One region of the Thalassotalea sp. G20_0 genome, then DNA from elsewhere that is predicted to be linked to it. Evidence: predicted binding sites of a transcription regulator. Region 1 holds the regulator's gene; the other holds the start of a gene.

The links. The regulator FNR, encoded in region 1, switches genes on or off when oxygen is low (the NO sensors DNR and NnrR bind a similar motif). The targets are predictions, from matches to a motif close to TTGATCTAGATCAA.
Region 2: a site for FNR is predicted at 1,490-1,503, ahead of frdA (fumarate reductase (quinol) flavoprotein subunit). Genes of this name have one in related genera too.

Annotation. Positions count from the first base shown of each region.
Region 1 is NZ_JAGHQV010000049.1:20,778-28,027, forward strand. It holds gene hemN (oxygen-independent coproporphyrinogen III oxidase) at 1-608, shown strand, start outside; gene fnr (fumarate/nitrate reduction transcriptional regulator Fnr) at 1,141-1,899, shown strand; gene J7438_RS21030 (adenine phosphoribosyltransferase) at 1,979-2,536, shown strand; gene J7438_RS21035 (hypothetical protein) at 2,672-3,211, shown strand; gene J7438_RS21040 (TraR/DksA family transcriptional regulator) at 3,256-3,585, opposite strand; gene J7438_RS21045 (ankyrin repeat domain-containing protein) at 3,891-5,657, opposite strand; gene ttcA (tRNA 2-thiocytidine(32) synthetase TtcA) at 5,868-6,779, opposite strand; gene J7438_RS21055 (3-oxoadipyl-CoA thiolase) at 7,090-7,250, shown strand, end outside.
Region 2 is NZ_JAGHQV010000005.1:69,248-76,497, forward strand. It holds gene J7438_RS04190 (amino acid permease) at 147-1,343, shown strand; gene frdA (fumarate reductase (quinol) flavoprotein subunit) at 1,644-3,434, shown strand; gene J7438_RS04200 (succinate dehydrogenase/fumarate reductase iron-sulfur subunit) at 3,444-4,193, shown strand; gene J7438_RS04205 (fumarate reductase subunit C) at 4,193-4,582, shown strand; gene frdD (fumarate reductase subunit FrdD) at 4,602-4,955, shown strand; gene J7438_RS04215 (hypothetical protein) at 5,006-5,332, opposite strand; gene J7438_RS04220 (CAP domain-containing protein) at 5,329-5,748, opposite strand; gene J7438_RS04225 (SDR family oxidoreductase) at 5,879-6,574, shown strand; gene J7438_RS04230 (hypothetical protein) at 6,598-7,250, shown strand, end outside.

The DNA.
Region 1 (7,250 bases):
ATCTGCCTGCGCCGGAAATGAAGCTGGACATTCTCCATCAGGCCACGGAAAAGCTGCTGGATCAGGGCTACATCTACATCGGTATGGATCACTTTGCCCTGCCAGACGATGAACTGGCCATTGCCCGGGAAGAAGGCACGCTGCACCGGAATTTCCAGGGTTATACCACCCATGGCCACTGCGACCTGATCGGCATGGGTGTGTCTGCCATCAGCCAGGTAGGCGACACTTATGTTCAGAACAGCACCGATGAAGCCCAGTATTACTCAATGATCAATGAACAGCAGTTGCCAATGGTACGCGGCCTGAAGATGACGGATGATGACAAAGTCCGCCAGGCAGTGATTACCCGGCTGATCTGCCACTTCAAATTGAACTTCAGCGATATTGAAGCGCAGTTTGGTATTCAATTCAGAGACTACTTCCGGGATGAGCTGGCAAGGCTGGAGCCGATGAGGGCAGACGGCCTGGTCAGTCTCAATAGCGATGGTTTGCTGGAAGTACTGCCGAAGGGAACGCTGCTGATCCGTAACATCTGCATGCAGTTCGACCACTACCTCAATCAACCTGAGATGAAAGAAAAGCCTCTCTACTCAAAGGTTATCTGAATAGCTGTACACTCCGGAGCGATAACAAAGCTCTGGAGCTCTCTCCTGCCACCACCGAAACTGCCTGATCATCACGCACAGTGCTGAAAACTCTCTGCCAGGAGGCTGCCTATCAGAAAAAAACTGAAACCGACTACTATTTGTCATCACTCTCACATTGATTTACTTAAGGCATAAGTGCAAAATCTGCCAGGTCAGTCAAATACCACGAAAGAAAATTTAATCCTGTGACATAAGACAATGTCAGATTGATTTTCCTGGGATAAAGACACACAACCACCAGGAGCCATGACCATACTATTGTCAGGGTCATCTCTGAGCTGGATAGACGACACGGCAGATGAAAGCCCACCGGAACAACCGCAGTTTATGACGCATTGCTGAAGCAGCACCAAACCCCTACTTTAGGTCTGCCCGGTTGCGTACATACCTGATTTACACTCCGGTAGTACTTTTCATACACTTGGTTTTCCGTAAACCTGGTTTCCATAAACAGTGTCGAATTTCGCCAATACGACTTTGAGGCCTCTCAATGACGTCAAAGCCCAACGTCCGACAGCCGAGCCATGTGGCCTGCAGAGACTGCAGCCTCAGCTCACTGTGCCTGCCACTGGCACTGAGCATTAAGGATATCGATCAGCTGGATCACATTATCAAGCGTGGGCGTCCTTTGAAAAAAGGCGAACACCTGTTTCTGGAAGGTGACCCCTTTACCAGTGTCTTTGCTGTTCGCTCAGGGGCTCTCAAAACCTACACAGCGACCAATGAAGGTGAGGAACAAATCACCGGATTTTACCTGCCCAGCGAAATTCTTGGCCTGAGCGGTATGGATACGGACACCTATCCGGTGTCGGCCCAGGCGATGGAAACCACCATGATCTGCGAGATTCCTTTTGAGCAACTGGAAACCCTTTCCGATCAATTCCCGGAACTTCGCCGACATCTGATGCGCCTGATGAGCAAACGTATCCGTGAAGACCAGCAAATGATGATGCTGCTGTCCAAGAAAAACGCCGATGAACGCATTGCCACATTCCTGATTAACCTGGCCAGCCGTTTTCGTCGCCGGGGCTTTTCTTCCCAGTCGTTCCGACTGTCCATGTCGAGAAATGAGATGGGGAACTACCTGGGCCTGGCGGTAGAAACGGTTAGTCGTGTATTTACCCGATTCCAGAAAAACGGCCTGATCTCCGCCGTGGGCAAGGAAATCGAAATTCGCAACTCGGTTGAACTCTGTGCCCTGGCCGGGGGAAAAACCCTGGAACCCAACCCGATTGCTACCGATCCCTGACTTTATCCTCTAAAGAAGCTACCCTATGAGGGGGCTTCTTCCTTTTTATCCATTGACTGATAGCGGCATGCACTCTCCCATGCATACAAACGAATGTTCATCCGTTCAGGAATATCTGCGAACACAAATCAGAACCATCGCGGACTGGCCCCATGAAGGCATCCTGTTTCGGGATATCACCACACTGTTTGAAAACCCGGAAGCCTGGCGTAAGGCCGTGGATGTCATGGTTCAGCGTTATGAGAACCAGACTTTTGATCGCATTGGCGCTCTTGATGCCCGCGGTTTCCTGCTTGGCTCGACACTGTCCTATATCATGAACAAGCCGCTGGTACTGTTTCGCAAGAAAGGCAAACTGCCCGGCAAAACCCTCAATGTCGAGTATGACCTTGAATATGGCAAGGCCGTACTGGAAATGCATGAAGACACCATTAAGGCCGGTGAAAAAATTCTGCTGATGGATGACCTTATCGCCACCGGAGGCACACTGCTGGCTGCCGATCAGCTGATCCGACAAGCAGGTGCCAACACACTGGAAGCTGCAGCTATCATCAATCTGCCAGACCTCAAGGGTGCTGACAGACTCAATGCGGCGGGCATTCCAACCTATGCCCTGTGCAATTTTGCCGGTGAGTAAAACCACCCTCAGTTCAGAATTTCAGGGATGATACGATATGTCTCTTAGATCCAAAGTTAATGTCTGGATCTGAGAGCCCCGCCCGCAGTTACAGGACGCACGAACCGGGTCCGACCCGGAAAAAGGACTTTGCAAATGGGAATATGCGCCAAGGAACTAAGGCACTATGTTGTTCGCCCCGCACTCAAGCATCTGGGCATGTGGAGCCCAACTGCTGAGAACCTGCTGCTTGGTACCGCAGCCAGAGAGTCCGGGCTTGGTTTTCATCTGAAACAGGCCAATCACCAGGCACTCGGTATTTATCAGATTTCTCCTCGCATGCACCGCAATATCTGGGACCTGTTCCTGGCCCCAAACGCTGACTTATCCAGCAAAGTTCGGGGACTGGCCAGCCAGCGGGAGTTTCTTTCCCATCCCCATCATGAACTGGCGACCAACCTGGTTTACGCCACCGCCATTGCCTGGCTTATCTATCACCGCTGCGGTATTCAGATCGAAGATATTGATAAAGACGATATCACGGCCATGGCCAGGTTATGGCAAAAGCACTTCCACAGCAGAAACCCCGGAACAATCCAGAGCTTCTGCGAAAGCTATCAAAAGATGATTATTGAATCAGGCTGCTCCACAGAGGAGTCAACGTACTTTAACCAGGCTGCTGCCAAACCGGCATGACAGGATTCAGTCTGGCTGCTCCCTTAACGCTTGATGATGCTCCCCTATAACCCCTTAGCCTCAGCACATTGAACACAAAGGTCAGCATAAGGCATGACCTCAAGGCGCTGAACCGGAATTTCCTTACCGCAGGACAGGCAGAAACCGTAATCGCCCTCATTTATACGATCAAGGGCGCGGTTAATTTTACCCAGTTCAATCACCGCCTCGTTACCCAGTGCATCAATAACCTCATCATTCTCCCGTTCCTGCGCCTGCTCAGACCAGTCTGCACTGTTTTTTCGGGAAGCATCCTTTTTAATTTTACCCAGACGCGTATTCAGCTCATCCCTGCGAGCCATCAACCATTTCTGCCACTTATCATGATCTGTCATTTTGCTACCCCTGCACACAAATACTGTAGAATCCTGCTGTTTATTCTATAAAGAATGGTTGTATCAAAAGGTCACTCTTTACCATAAAACAACGCCGACGAACCTTATCCCCACTCACAAAAACGGATAAGGTATTAATTAAAAACCTGCGGCGTACTGATTCTTTCCAAAATCATGAATTCAAATAGTAGATCATTGATACCGTAAACGTAATATTCAGTTTCAATCCGGAAAAACATTTTCCCACCTGGTACATCAATTCAATGAGTTTGATGTGAACAGGCTGAGTGGTGGATAACCAGGCATTACAACACATAAGGCAGTCGTTTCAGCCACGCTATGCAGGATGTGTGATTGAGCTGTCTGGCAAGTACCAGGGGAGTCCTGCCACGTGCGTTTCTCACCCGATGATCTGCCCCGGCATTCAACAGCATCCTGACAACTTTCAGGTTGCCATTGAATGCCGCCATATGCAGAACGGTATTGCCGTTGTGATCGGGAATATTCAGGTCCGCTTTCGCCCGGATCAGCAGGCTGAGGGAAGCATCAAAGGAGAAATGAATAAAGGACATATCAACGGCATAGTGCATGGCCGTGCAACCGGAATTGTCTTTAATATCAAGCTGAGCACCCGCCTGGATCAGGGCTTTCAGGCTATTGCAACGGTGTTTAAGCACAGCCAGATGCAGTGCGGTCTTACCCTCAGCGTTGGTCATGTCAGGATCGGCACCGGAGCGAATAAACAGACGCAGGCACACATACCTGCCGTTGATGACGGCGTCGTGTAACACCGTGTTGCCAGCCGAGTCCCTTGCCGAAAAATCCACGTTAGCCTCAACGATGGCCCTGACGCACTCAAGATGGTTGCGTCTGGTGGCTATGTGCAGCGCTGTCACAACGCTATCGCCGTTGGTAAAGGCCTGGATATTGGCACCCCTGCGGATCAGGGTTTGCACGCTTTCAAGGTGCCCATGATAAGCAGCAAGGTGCAGGGCATTCCAGCCACAATTGACAAACGCCTCAGCACTGGCTCTGTTATCAATCAGGATTTCCAGACACTCGCTGTGGTTTCGCAGGGCCGCGTAATGTATCGCCGTTCTGCCAACGGGGGTCACTGCGTCAAGGTCCGCACCTTTATCGGCCAGTAATTGCAGGCATTGGCCATGACCACCGGTGGCTGCATGGTGAACTGCCACCCGGCCATGGCGGCTGGCTATGGCCATGTTACACCCATTGCTGATGAGAATATCCATAACCGCCCTGTGGCCGGCCTTGGTCGCCAGAATCAGAGGGGTTCTGCCACGGCTGTCCACGGTATCAATAATGCCCGGATTCCGGGCCAGTATCCTGACACACTCACAACGACCTTCCAGGGCAGCAATATGCAGTGGCGTTCGGTCATCGCTGTCCCTGATGGCAGGGTTTGCCCCTCCCAGAACCAATGCTTCGGCAAACTTACCGTCTTCCAGCCTGGCGGCCAGGTGAAGGGCTGCATTACCATCCCGGTTAGCCATGTTGAGACCCGCACCGGACTGAATCAGAAAATTAACCACATCAAGGTGGCCATTGACCAGGGCAAGGTGCAGTGCGGTCATGCCGTCATGGATGGCCACGACATCCAGCGCCGCCCCCGCTGCCACCAAAGCCCTGACGCAACCAATTTGCCCACTGCTGGCGGCCATATACAGCAGACGGACATGATGGCCTGTGTCACCGGTACGAAACAGGGCAAAGACAACACTCGGGTCCAGGCTCAGCAACTGCTGAAGCTGTGCCAGGTTTCCGGAGCGACAGCAACTCAGGGGCATTGACTCGCTGTACGCTGAGCGCTCATAGAGCTTCGCCCCACCCTCTCGCATCAGTGGCACTGCACAATCAAGACAGACCGGGCAAGTTCGTCTGGACAACTGTCTGCTGTCAAGCCAGGGGGTCAGACATTGCTCGTGATAGCGATGGCGGCAAGGGGTAATCATTACCCTGTTGTGTCCAAACAATCCAACCAGACAAATCGGACAGACATCGTTTAATGGTTGCCTTGTCGGGTTGGAAACTGGAGAAATTGAATTTTCCATCAGTATTCAGGCCACCGTGTGCCCGGTTGATTTCATGAACAACCGGTGATTTCATGAACAAACACTATTGACAGAAAAATTGTGGACTGGTTCCTGAACGGCAGCGGAGAAGCTGTCCTGACTGCTATTGGCGCACCTTCGCAATCTGATCTGAATTGAACGCTCGCATAGTCAGGCTGCACAGCCTCCCGGACAATGGCTGACGGGGGATTAAATACTAATAATTTTTACCATGTCATTATCGGTATCCATTGGATCAGGAATATTCCCTGAAAAGATCGTTTGATTGTCCTCATGCTCATAGGACTTGCGCTCGCCAGAACGATCCATTTTAAGATCCTTAAAATTGAACAGCTCAGTATCAGCCATCTGGGATGGCGCTATATTCTGCATAGCCGTAAAAATTGACTCGATCCTGCTCGGGTTCTTTTTTTCCCACTCAGCCAGCATGGCTTTGATATTCTGACGCTGCAGGTTCTTTTGTGAGCCACACAGGTTGCATGGAATAATCGGGAATGCCATTTGTTCAGCGAATCGTTTGATATCCTTCTCACGGCAATAAGCCAAAGGGCGAATCACCACGTTCCGCCCATCGTCTGATAGTAACTTGGGTGGCATGGCGGCCATCCGGGAGCCATAAAACATATTAAGAAACATGGTCTCTACAATGTCATCCTTATGGTGGCCAAGGGCAATTTTGGTTGCGCCGATATCTTCGGCAAAGGCGTACAAAGTGCCACGGCGCAAGCGCGAGCATAAACCACAGGTTGTTTTACCCTCCGGTATCTTCGACTTAACCACCGAATAGGTGTCCCTGTTGATAATATGATAAGGAACATTCAGGCCATCAAGGTATTCCGGCAGAATATGCTCAGGAAAGCCCGGTTGTTTCTGATCCAGATTCACCGCCACTAAATCAAAGGTTATCGGTGCACTTTTCTGGAGACTCTGCAAAATATGAAGCATCGTGTAGCTATCAGCGCCACCGGATAAACAGACCATCACTTTGTCGCCATCCTCGATCATATTGAACTCTTCAATAGCCTGACCTGCGTGGCGGCGCAACCTTTTTTGCAGCTTGTTAAATTCTGTCTTTGCAGTTCCGGAAAGAGAAGTCGTCATATTATCCTGAGGGAGTCTAAAGAAAAATTTGATTATAACTATATGTCAATCTTTCACCAATCAGACCGATTGCTATCCCGTTACGGACTTTCACTACAGGGGATTCTGAAACAAGCTCAAATGGCATAAGTTATGGGATATCCCCACCCTGGAAAGGTATCCACCGAGCAATTCAAGACCCACAACTTAAAACGGCTCAACGTCAGCAGTCACTGAAAATTGATAAAACCCGGTATTGATTAACAAAATCAAAATCAATATATTTAAAATCAAATTCCGCATAGCAGAACAATAAGAAGGAAATGATAACATGTCCGATGCCTATATCTACGACGGTGGTCGTAGTCCTTTCGGCCGACACGGCGGGGCGCTCTCCTCTATCCGTCCGGATGACCTGTTGGGTGACATTATCAAGGCTCTCATTCAGCGCAATGCTTTCGACCTGAATCAATACGAAGACGTTATCGCAGG
Region 2 (7,250 bases), on a different contig from region 1:
CTGTTGTTGGAAGAAGCCGCTGAGATAAGCAGTATTTACCTCCGTTTGAGGCTCGCCTTGTCCAGCTGGACATAATCAGGCGGGTATCTCTATTAAATTCCCCTATCTTTATCACTGAAATTTATATTCAGTAAAGGTACTTGCTTATGTCTGAATCCAGTCGTTCCACCGTAATTGGCAGTGCGTTAATTTTGTCAGGAACGGCCATCGGTGCGGGCATGCTTGCTTTGCCGCTGGTATCAGCCAGTACCGGGTTGATGCCGGTTATGATTATTTTTGCGGTGACAGCATTCTTTGCGGTTATCTCTGCCCTTTATGCCTTTGAGGCCAATGTCGCCATCAAACCTGGCTGTAATTTGTATACCATGGCCAGCAGAACATTAGGGCGGATGGGGAAGGTGCTCTCTGCCATTGCCCCTCTCGGGCTTTTTTATGCATTGATGTCCGCCTACTTCGCCGGGGGCGGGTCGTTACTGGCGCAGTACGCTCAATCAGTGGTTCCCGGAGCTTCCTCTCAACTGTGCGTGATATTCTTTGCCCTGATTGCCGGTGCCTTTGTTTATTACAGTACCCGGGCGGTGGATCTTGTTAACCGTATCTTTTTCACCCTGATGATCGTTACTTTTATTCTTGCCCTGATGTCACTGGCACCTTCGGTGCGTTATGAGAGCATGATACATACGGCGAGGGTTGAGTATTTATCGGTTCTGGCGGCACTGCCGGTGATATTTACTTCGTTCGGTTATCATGGTGGCATTCCCAGCATTATCATTTATCAAAAGAAGCAGCTGCAGCATATTCCCCTTATTTTTCTGTTAGCGACCCTGATCCCGCTGGTGGTTTATATCTTGTGGCTGGTGGCGGTGATGGGGGTATTGCCCGAAGGCTTATTACTGCAAATCAGTCAGTCAACCGGGGCAACGGCTTATTTAATCTCAGCATTAAGCAGTGATAAAGATGTACACACTATTCTGTACCTGTTTTCTGATCTGGCGCTATTGACATCCGTGTTGGGCGTTGCCCTTGGACTGTTTGATTATCTTGCCAACTTATTACAAAGGGCGGATACCCGCATCCATCGGCTTCAGACCGCCCTGGTGACCTTTATCCCACCGGTTATTATTGCCATTATGTTTCCGGATGGTTTTGTCGCCGCGCTGGGTTATGCGGCGGTTGCTCTGGCCATTCTGGCTATCCTTCTGCCTACGGCAATGGTCTATGTATTAAGAAAGCAACCGGCCTATGAAAACCCGTTTCGGGCACCCGGGGGAACGGTTTTGATGTCAACCTGTTTTGTATTTGGCTGTATCATCATTGTGTCTCAATTTATTTCGAGGCTATAGGCTTTTTTCGTAAGTTGATAATTAAAAGTGAACCTTTGTTAATTAAACAACAAATCTGCATATCTTAAAATTAAAGCGGTTGCTTATAGTGGTTGATCCTATTGATTTATATTGAAATTACGGTTTTTCCGAAATATTGATTTATTTTGTTTTATATCAATGGCTTTAATTTCAGGTTTATATAAACTTCAGTTCTAGATTTTTAACCCTTCTCTCATTATTCAATTTGGCCAGTTCGCTGGCTGTCTCTATTTGGGACTCTTCCCGGAGATGGTGGTGAACGGCGGTAGAGGTTTGCGTATGCAGGTCATAAAGGCTGATGTAGCCATTGTCGGTGCCGGAGGTGCCGGTCTTCGGGCTGCGATTGCCGTTGCCGAAAAAAATCCTGAGCTTAAAGTGGCATTGATTTCCAAAGTCTACCCTATGAGGAGTCATACGGTGGCTGCAGAAGGCGGTTCAGCCGGTGTCATTCAGGATCATGACTCTCTGGAAAACCACTTTGTTGACACGGTGGCCGGTGGTGACTGGCTCTGCGACCAGGATGTGGTGGATTACTTTGTGTCCCACGCCACTGAAGAGATGATCCGCCTGGAGCACTGGGGCTGCCCCTGGAACCGTAAGGACGACGGTGACGTAAACGTTCGTGCTTTTGGTGGTATGAAGATTGAGCGCACCTGGTTTGCTGCGGACAAATCTGGCTTCCACATGCTTCACACATTGTTCCAGACATCCACCAGGTACCCATCCATTGAACGATACGATGAGTATTTTGCCACTGACCTGATCATGGAAGATGGCCGTGCTCAGGGCGTTGTTGCCATTGAAGTGAAAACCGGCGAACCAAAAGTATTCCTGGCGAAGTCAGTGGTTCTGGCAACAGGCGGCTCTGGTCGTATTTTTCGTTTCAACACCAATGGTGCCATTGTGACCGGTGACGGCCATGCCATGGCCCTGCGTGCTGGCGCACCGCTGCGTGATATGGAGTTTGTTCAGTACCACCCAACCGGTCTGCCAGGCTCCGGTGTATTGATGACGGAAGGTTGCCGTGGTGAAGGCGGTATCCTGTTGAACAAGGATGGTTACCGTTACCTGCAGGATTATGGTCTGGGGCCAGAGACTCCGGTTGGTCAACCAAAAAACAAATACATGGAACTGGGCCCGCGTGACAAGCTTTCCCAGGCCTTCTGGCAGGAGCAGCGCAAGGGCCGCACCATTGAAACGCCACTGGGCGATGCGGTGCACCTGGACCTGCGTCACCTGGGCGAACAAAAGCTGATGGAGCGTCTGCCACTGATCTGTTCCCTGGCGAAAAACTACCTGGGAGTTGATCCGGTTCATCAGCCAATTCCGGTTCGTCCTGCGGTTCATTACACCATGGGTGGTGTCAGAGCGGACATCAACTGTGCCACCGATCTGGCCGGTCTGTTTGCTGCGGGTGAGTGTGCCAGCGTCGGTATGCACGGTGCCAACCGTCTAGGTTCCAACTCTCTTGCTGAGACTGTGGTCTTCGGTAAGGTTGCCGGTGAAAGTGCGGCCGATTTTGCCAGCCAGAACGTGATGTCTGATGAACGTAAATTGCTGGATCAGGCGAAAGCACACCTGGCGGCCATCGAAAGCCTGCGCAATGCCAATGGTACTGAAAAAGCATCGCATCTGCGTCACGAAATGGTGAAAACCATGGAAGACAACTTCGGTATTTACCGGGTGGGTGAAGAGATGCAGGCCGGTCTGGACAAGATCTCCGAACTGCGTGAGCGCTTTAAAAACGTCAAGGTGGAAGACAAGAGCAAGGTCTTCAATACCGAACTGATGCAGGCCTTTGAGCTGCAAAGCTCACTGATGGTTGCTGAGTGTATGGCTATTGGTGGTGTTGAACGTAAGGAGTCCCGTGGTGCGCACCAGCGTATTGATGGCTTTGAAGCCCGTGATGATGTCAACTTCCTGAAACACTCCGTCACTTTCTATAACGGTGATGCCAAGCCTCGTCTGGAATATGAAGACGTGAATGTAACCCGCTTCCAGCCAGAAGAGCGCGTTTATGGTGCCGCAGCCGAGAAGAACGCGGCTGAGAAAAACGGTGAAGGGAAGTAAGGAGACCCCATGAGTGATAAAACCATAACCATCGAGATTCTGCGTTATAACCCGGAAACCGATGACAAGCCGACATTTGGCACTTTCACTATTCCTTATGTGGAAGCCTGGTCCATGCTGGATGCCCTTGAGCATATCAAGGATGAACTGGATTCCAGCCTGGCTTACCGCTGGTCCTGCCGTATGGCGGTGTGTGGCAGCTGTGGCATGGTGATCAACGGTACACCAAAGCTCGGCTGCGAAACCTTCCTGCGGGATTACTATCCGAATCCCATTCGTGTTGAGCCACTGGCTAACTTCCCGATTGAAAAGGATCTGGTGATTGACTCTGAAGACTTCATCAAGAAACTGGAGTCAGTGAAACCGTACATCATCAATGCGATGGAGAAGCCGGTTGAAGAGGGTGTGAATAAGCAGACGCCTCAGCAGCTGGGCCTTTATAAGCAGTTCTCCATGTGCATTAACTGCATGCTCTGCTACTCCGCGTGTCCACAGATGGGCTTGAACCCACTGTTTACCGGTCCTGCGGTGATTGCCCTGGGGCACCGTTATAACCTGGACAGCCGTGATGATGGCTATGAACAGCGTACTGAAGTGATTCAGGGCAAGAATGGTGTCTGGTCCTGTACCTTTGTGGGTTACTGTTCTGAGGTTTGTCCAAAGAATGTTGACCCGGCTGCTGCTATCAACCAGAACAAACTGCAGGGTTCTCAGGATTGGGCGCTCTCTTTCCTGATGCCACGTAAAGGAGACAAGTGATGAGTCGTCGCCCCTATGTGCGTCCCATGAAGCGCACCTGGTATATGGATCATCCCTTCTACCGCCAGTACATGGTACGGGAATCCTCCTGTGTATTTGATGGTCTCTATGCCATCAACCTGTTTGTCGGTCTGATGCAGCTGGTCAAGGGTGAAGCAGCCTGGAATAGCTGGCTTGCCTTCCAGGCCAACCCGTTGATGATTCTGTTTACCGTGGTTACCCTGGGTCTGACTATTTACCATGCCGTCACCTATTTCGATATGACGCCCCGCGTTCTGCCACAGCAGATTCGTAAAATGATAAAAGACAGTGTCGTTAACAAATTGATGTACGTTGGCCTGGCGGTGGTTTCTGCCATCATTCTGGCTGCGGCCACCATGGGACTTTGATGGGGATAGGAGAGGGAACATGAGTAATAAACGCCATATTGAACCTCTGTTGTGGAGTCTGTTTGGGGCTGGTGGCACCACTATCGCCTTTTTCTTTCCGGCCATTATTTTTGTGGTTGGTCTGGGTGTGCCTCTGGAAATTATTCCGGCAGAAGCGCTCTCTTATGAGCGAATGTCTGCGTTCTTTCTGGAGAGCTGGATTGGCAAGCTGGTGCTGATGGTGGCTTTGGTGCCTTCTTACTGGGCCTGTATTCATCGTATTTACCACGGTGCTCACGATCTGGGTTTCCACCCGGGGGTTGGGGTAAAAGTGGCCTGTTATGGTGGTACGTTGATTCTCAGCCTGGCAACCATTGCTTTATTGCTGGTCTGATCAGGTTTTATAAGGGGGCTGAGTAAGCCCCTTTTTTTGGGCATAAAAAACTAGCCCGGTGAAGCTTTTTCAGAGCGTTGGCTTTTTTCCTGAAGATAATTTTGCTCGATTCGCCGTTGATTACGTGCCTGAGCTATTTTCTCCGCTAATACCGGGTCTTTTGTCAGTAATTCTTCCTGTTCAAACATCACTTGATTGATCTGCTCGTGAATTTTCTGGGTGATGCTATTGACCATTTGATTACGATTCACCGCGGTTAGTGAGTGTGTCTGGATAAAACTGTCCACCGCCATTCTGATCATGGAACCCAGCGGGCTGTCATGTTCATCGGACTTTTGCAGAATAAGATCGAGACTGCCCAGGTTTTCGAGTGTCATGATTTGAGTCCTCCGGTCAGGGCACCAGCGGCTCTAATTGTATAGAGGTCCGCAAAGTGAATGCCTATTTGCTGATGAATCTCTTTGGGCAGAGGACTGACTGTTTTTATTTCAGCCAGAACTTTATCCAGTTGATCCGTTGTTTTACAAGCAAGAATTGCGGGCAAAACACCACCCCATTGGCCCTGCTCTGTCAGTGCTTTGATCATTTCCAGATGATCCGGTGATAAAGACTCAACCTGACGTTGGCCAACGGCCAGATTGCTGGTTGCATTAGCGGTTCTGTCCGATTGGGGAGTTGCCCTGGTTTCACTGACCTCCCGTCCTCTATGACTGGCTTTGTTATTAGCAGGGGAGGGAGCCTCTTGTGCAGGTATATAAGACTTCTGGTTGTCGCCAGTTATTTTTGGAGGCATCTTTTCCATCCCCGGTTTGCCATCATAGAATGTTTTGTAAGTTTTTTGCCTTGTTTACGAGTAAGATAATTTATCGGCGGCTTCAGCTTTATTTCTACCGGAAGCTGCCAGTTTATCCGGGAGAGTCTGCATGCAGAAAATAGTGGTGGTGACCGGCGTTAGCCGGGGGCTGGGTCTGGAACTGTGCCGTCAATATCTTGCGCAGGGTGCCAAGGTTTATGGTTGTTGCCGTTCTCCGGAACAGTCGCAGAAACTGCTGGAGCTGAAACACAGTGCTGGCTACCAGTTTGAGCTGGTTCCCCTGGACATTACCCAGCCCGGAATGATCCATAACCTGCAGTATGTGATTGAAGAGCCCATTGATATCCTGATCAATAATGCCGGAATTTATGGCCCTTTCGGTCTGTCTTATGATGAGGTGACCGTTGATCCATGGATGGAGGTTTTGCGGGTTAATTCGGTGGCCCCGATGATGGTTACGCAGGCACTGGTGGAAAAAGTAGCCCAGAGTCATGAGAAAAAAATCATCATGATGTCCAGTAAAATGGGCAGTATGGGGGACAATCAGAAAGGCGGGAGTTATATCTATCGCTCTGCCAAAGCCGCATTGAATGCGGTGGCTAAAAGTCTGGCCATTGACCTTGCCGGAAAGGGTATCAGTGTCGGTGTCTTGCATCCGGGCTGGGTTCAGACGGATATGGGGGGCGCTAATGCTCCGATTGATACGGAAACATCAATCAGGGGCGTTCGCAAGGTTATTGATCAACTTTCTTTGAAAAACAGTGGCCAGTTCATCAATTATGATGGATCAGTGATTCCCTGGTAAGTTGATTAACCGGTGAAATTTGCATGCAATCTATTGTTCAATCGTTACACTTTTTTGCCCGTTTTGGCTTGAGCCTGACGGTTTTGTTTCTATTGGCTGCTATCCCCTCTGAAATCGCAGGCTTTTACCTTCAACAGTCTTTTGCTGGCAATAGCGAGATAAGTGGCGGGTTTGCAGATCTGTTTGCATCAGTATTGATAGAACCGCTGGCCACGGGGGCAGCGATTTTCTTTATTGAGAGTCGTGATCAGGGCGAGAAGCTAAGCCTTTACGACAGTTTAATAAAGTCGGCGGGTATCTATTTTCCGTTGGCGACCAGTTACCTGATCGTGTTTGTATTAGTCATGCTGGGGTTTAGCCTCTACCTGATACCGGGATTTTATCTGCTGTACAAATTGATGTTTGTGGAGTTTCGGGTTGCCCTTAAGGGTGAGCCTCCAGTGGAGGCTATTCAGGCAAGCTTTAATCAGACGAAGCAGCAGTGGTCCCTGTTATTATTGCCTTTTACTGTACTGCTGCTCACTCTGCTGTCCTCACAATCCCTTATTAGCTATCTATTGATGAGCCCTGAGAATGTACTGTGGTTACAGGTTATTGGTGGTGTTCTTGAAGCGCCCTTTATGGCGTTTGCCGTTGTGGTTGGCTTTCGACTGTTCAGCTTGACCAGTCTGCGGCC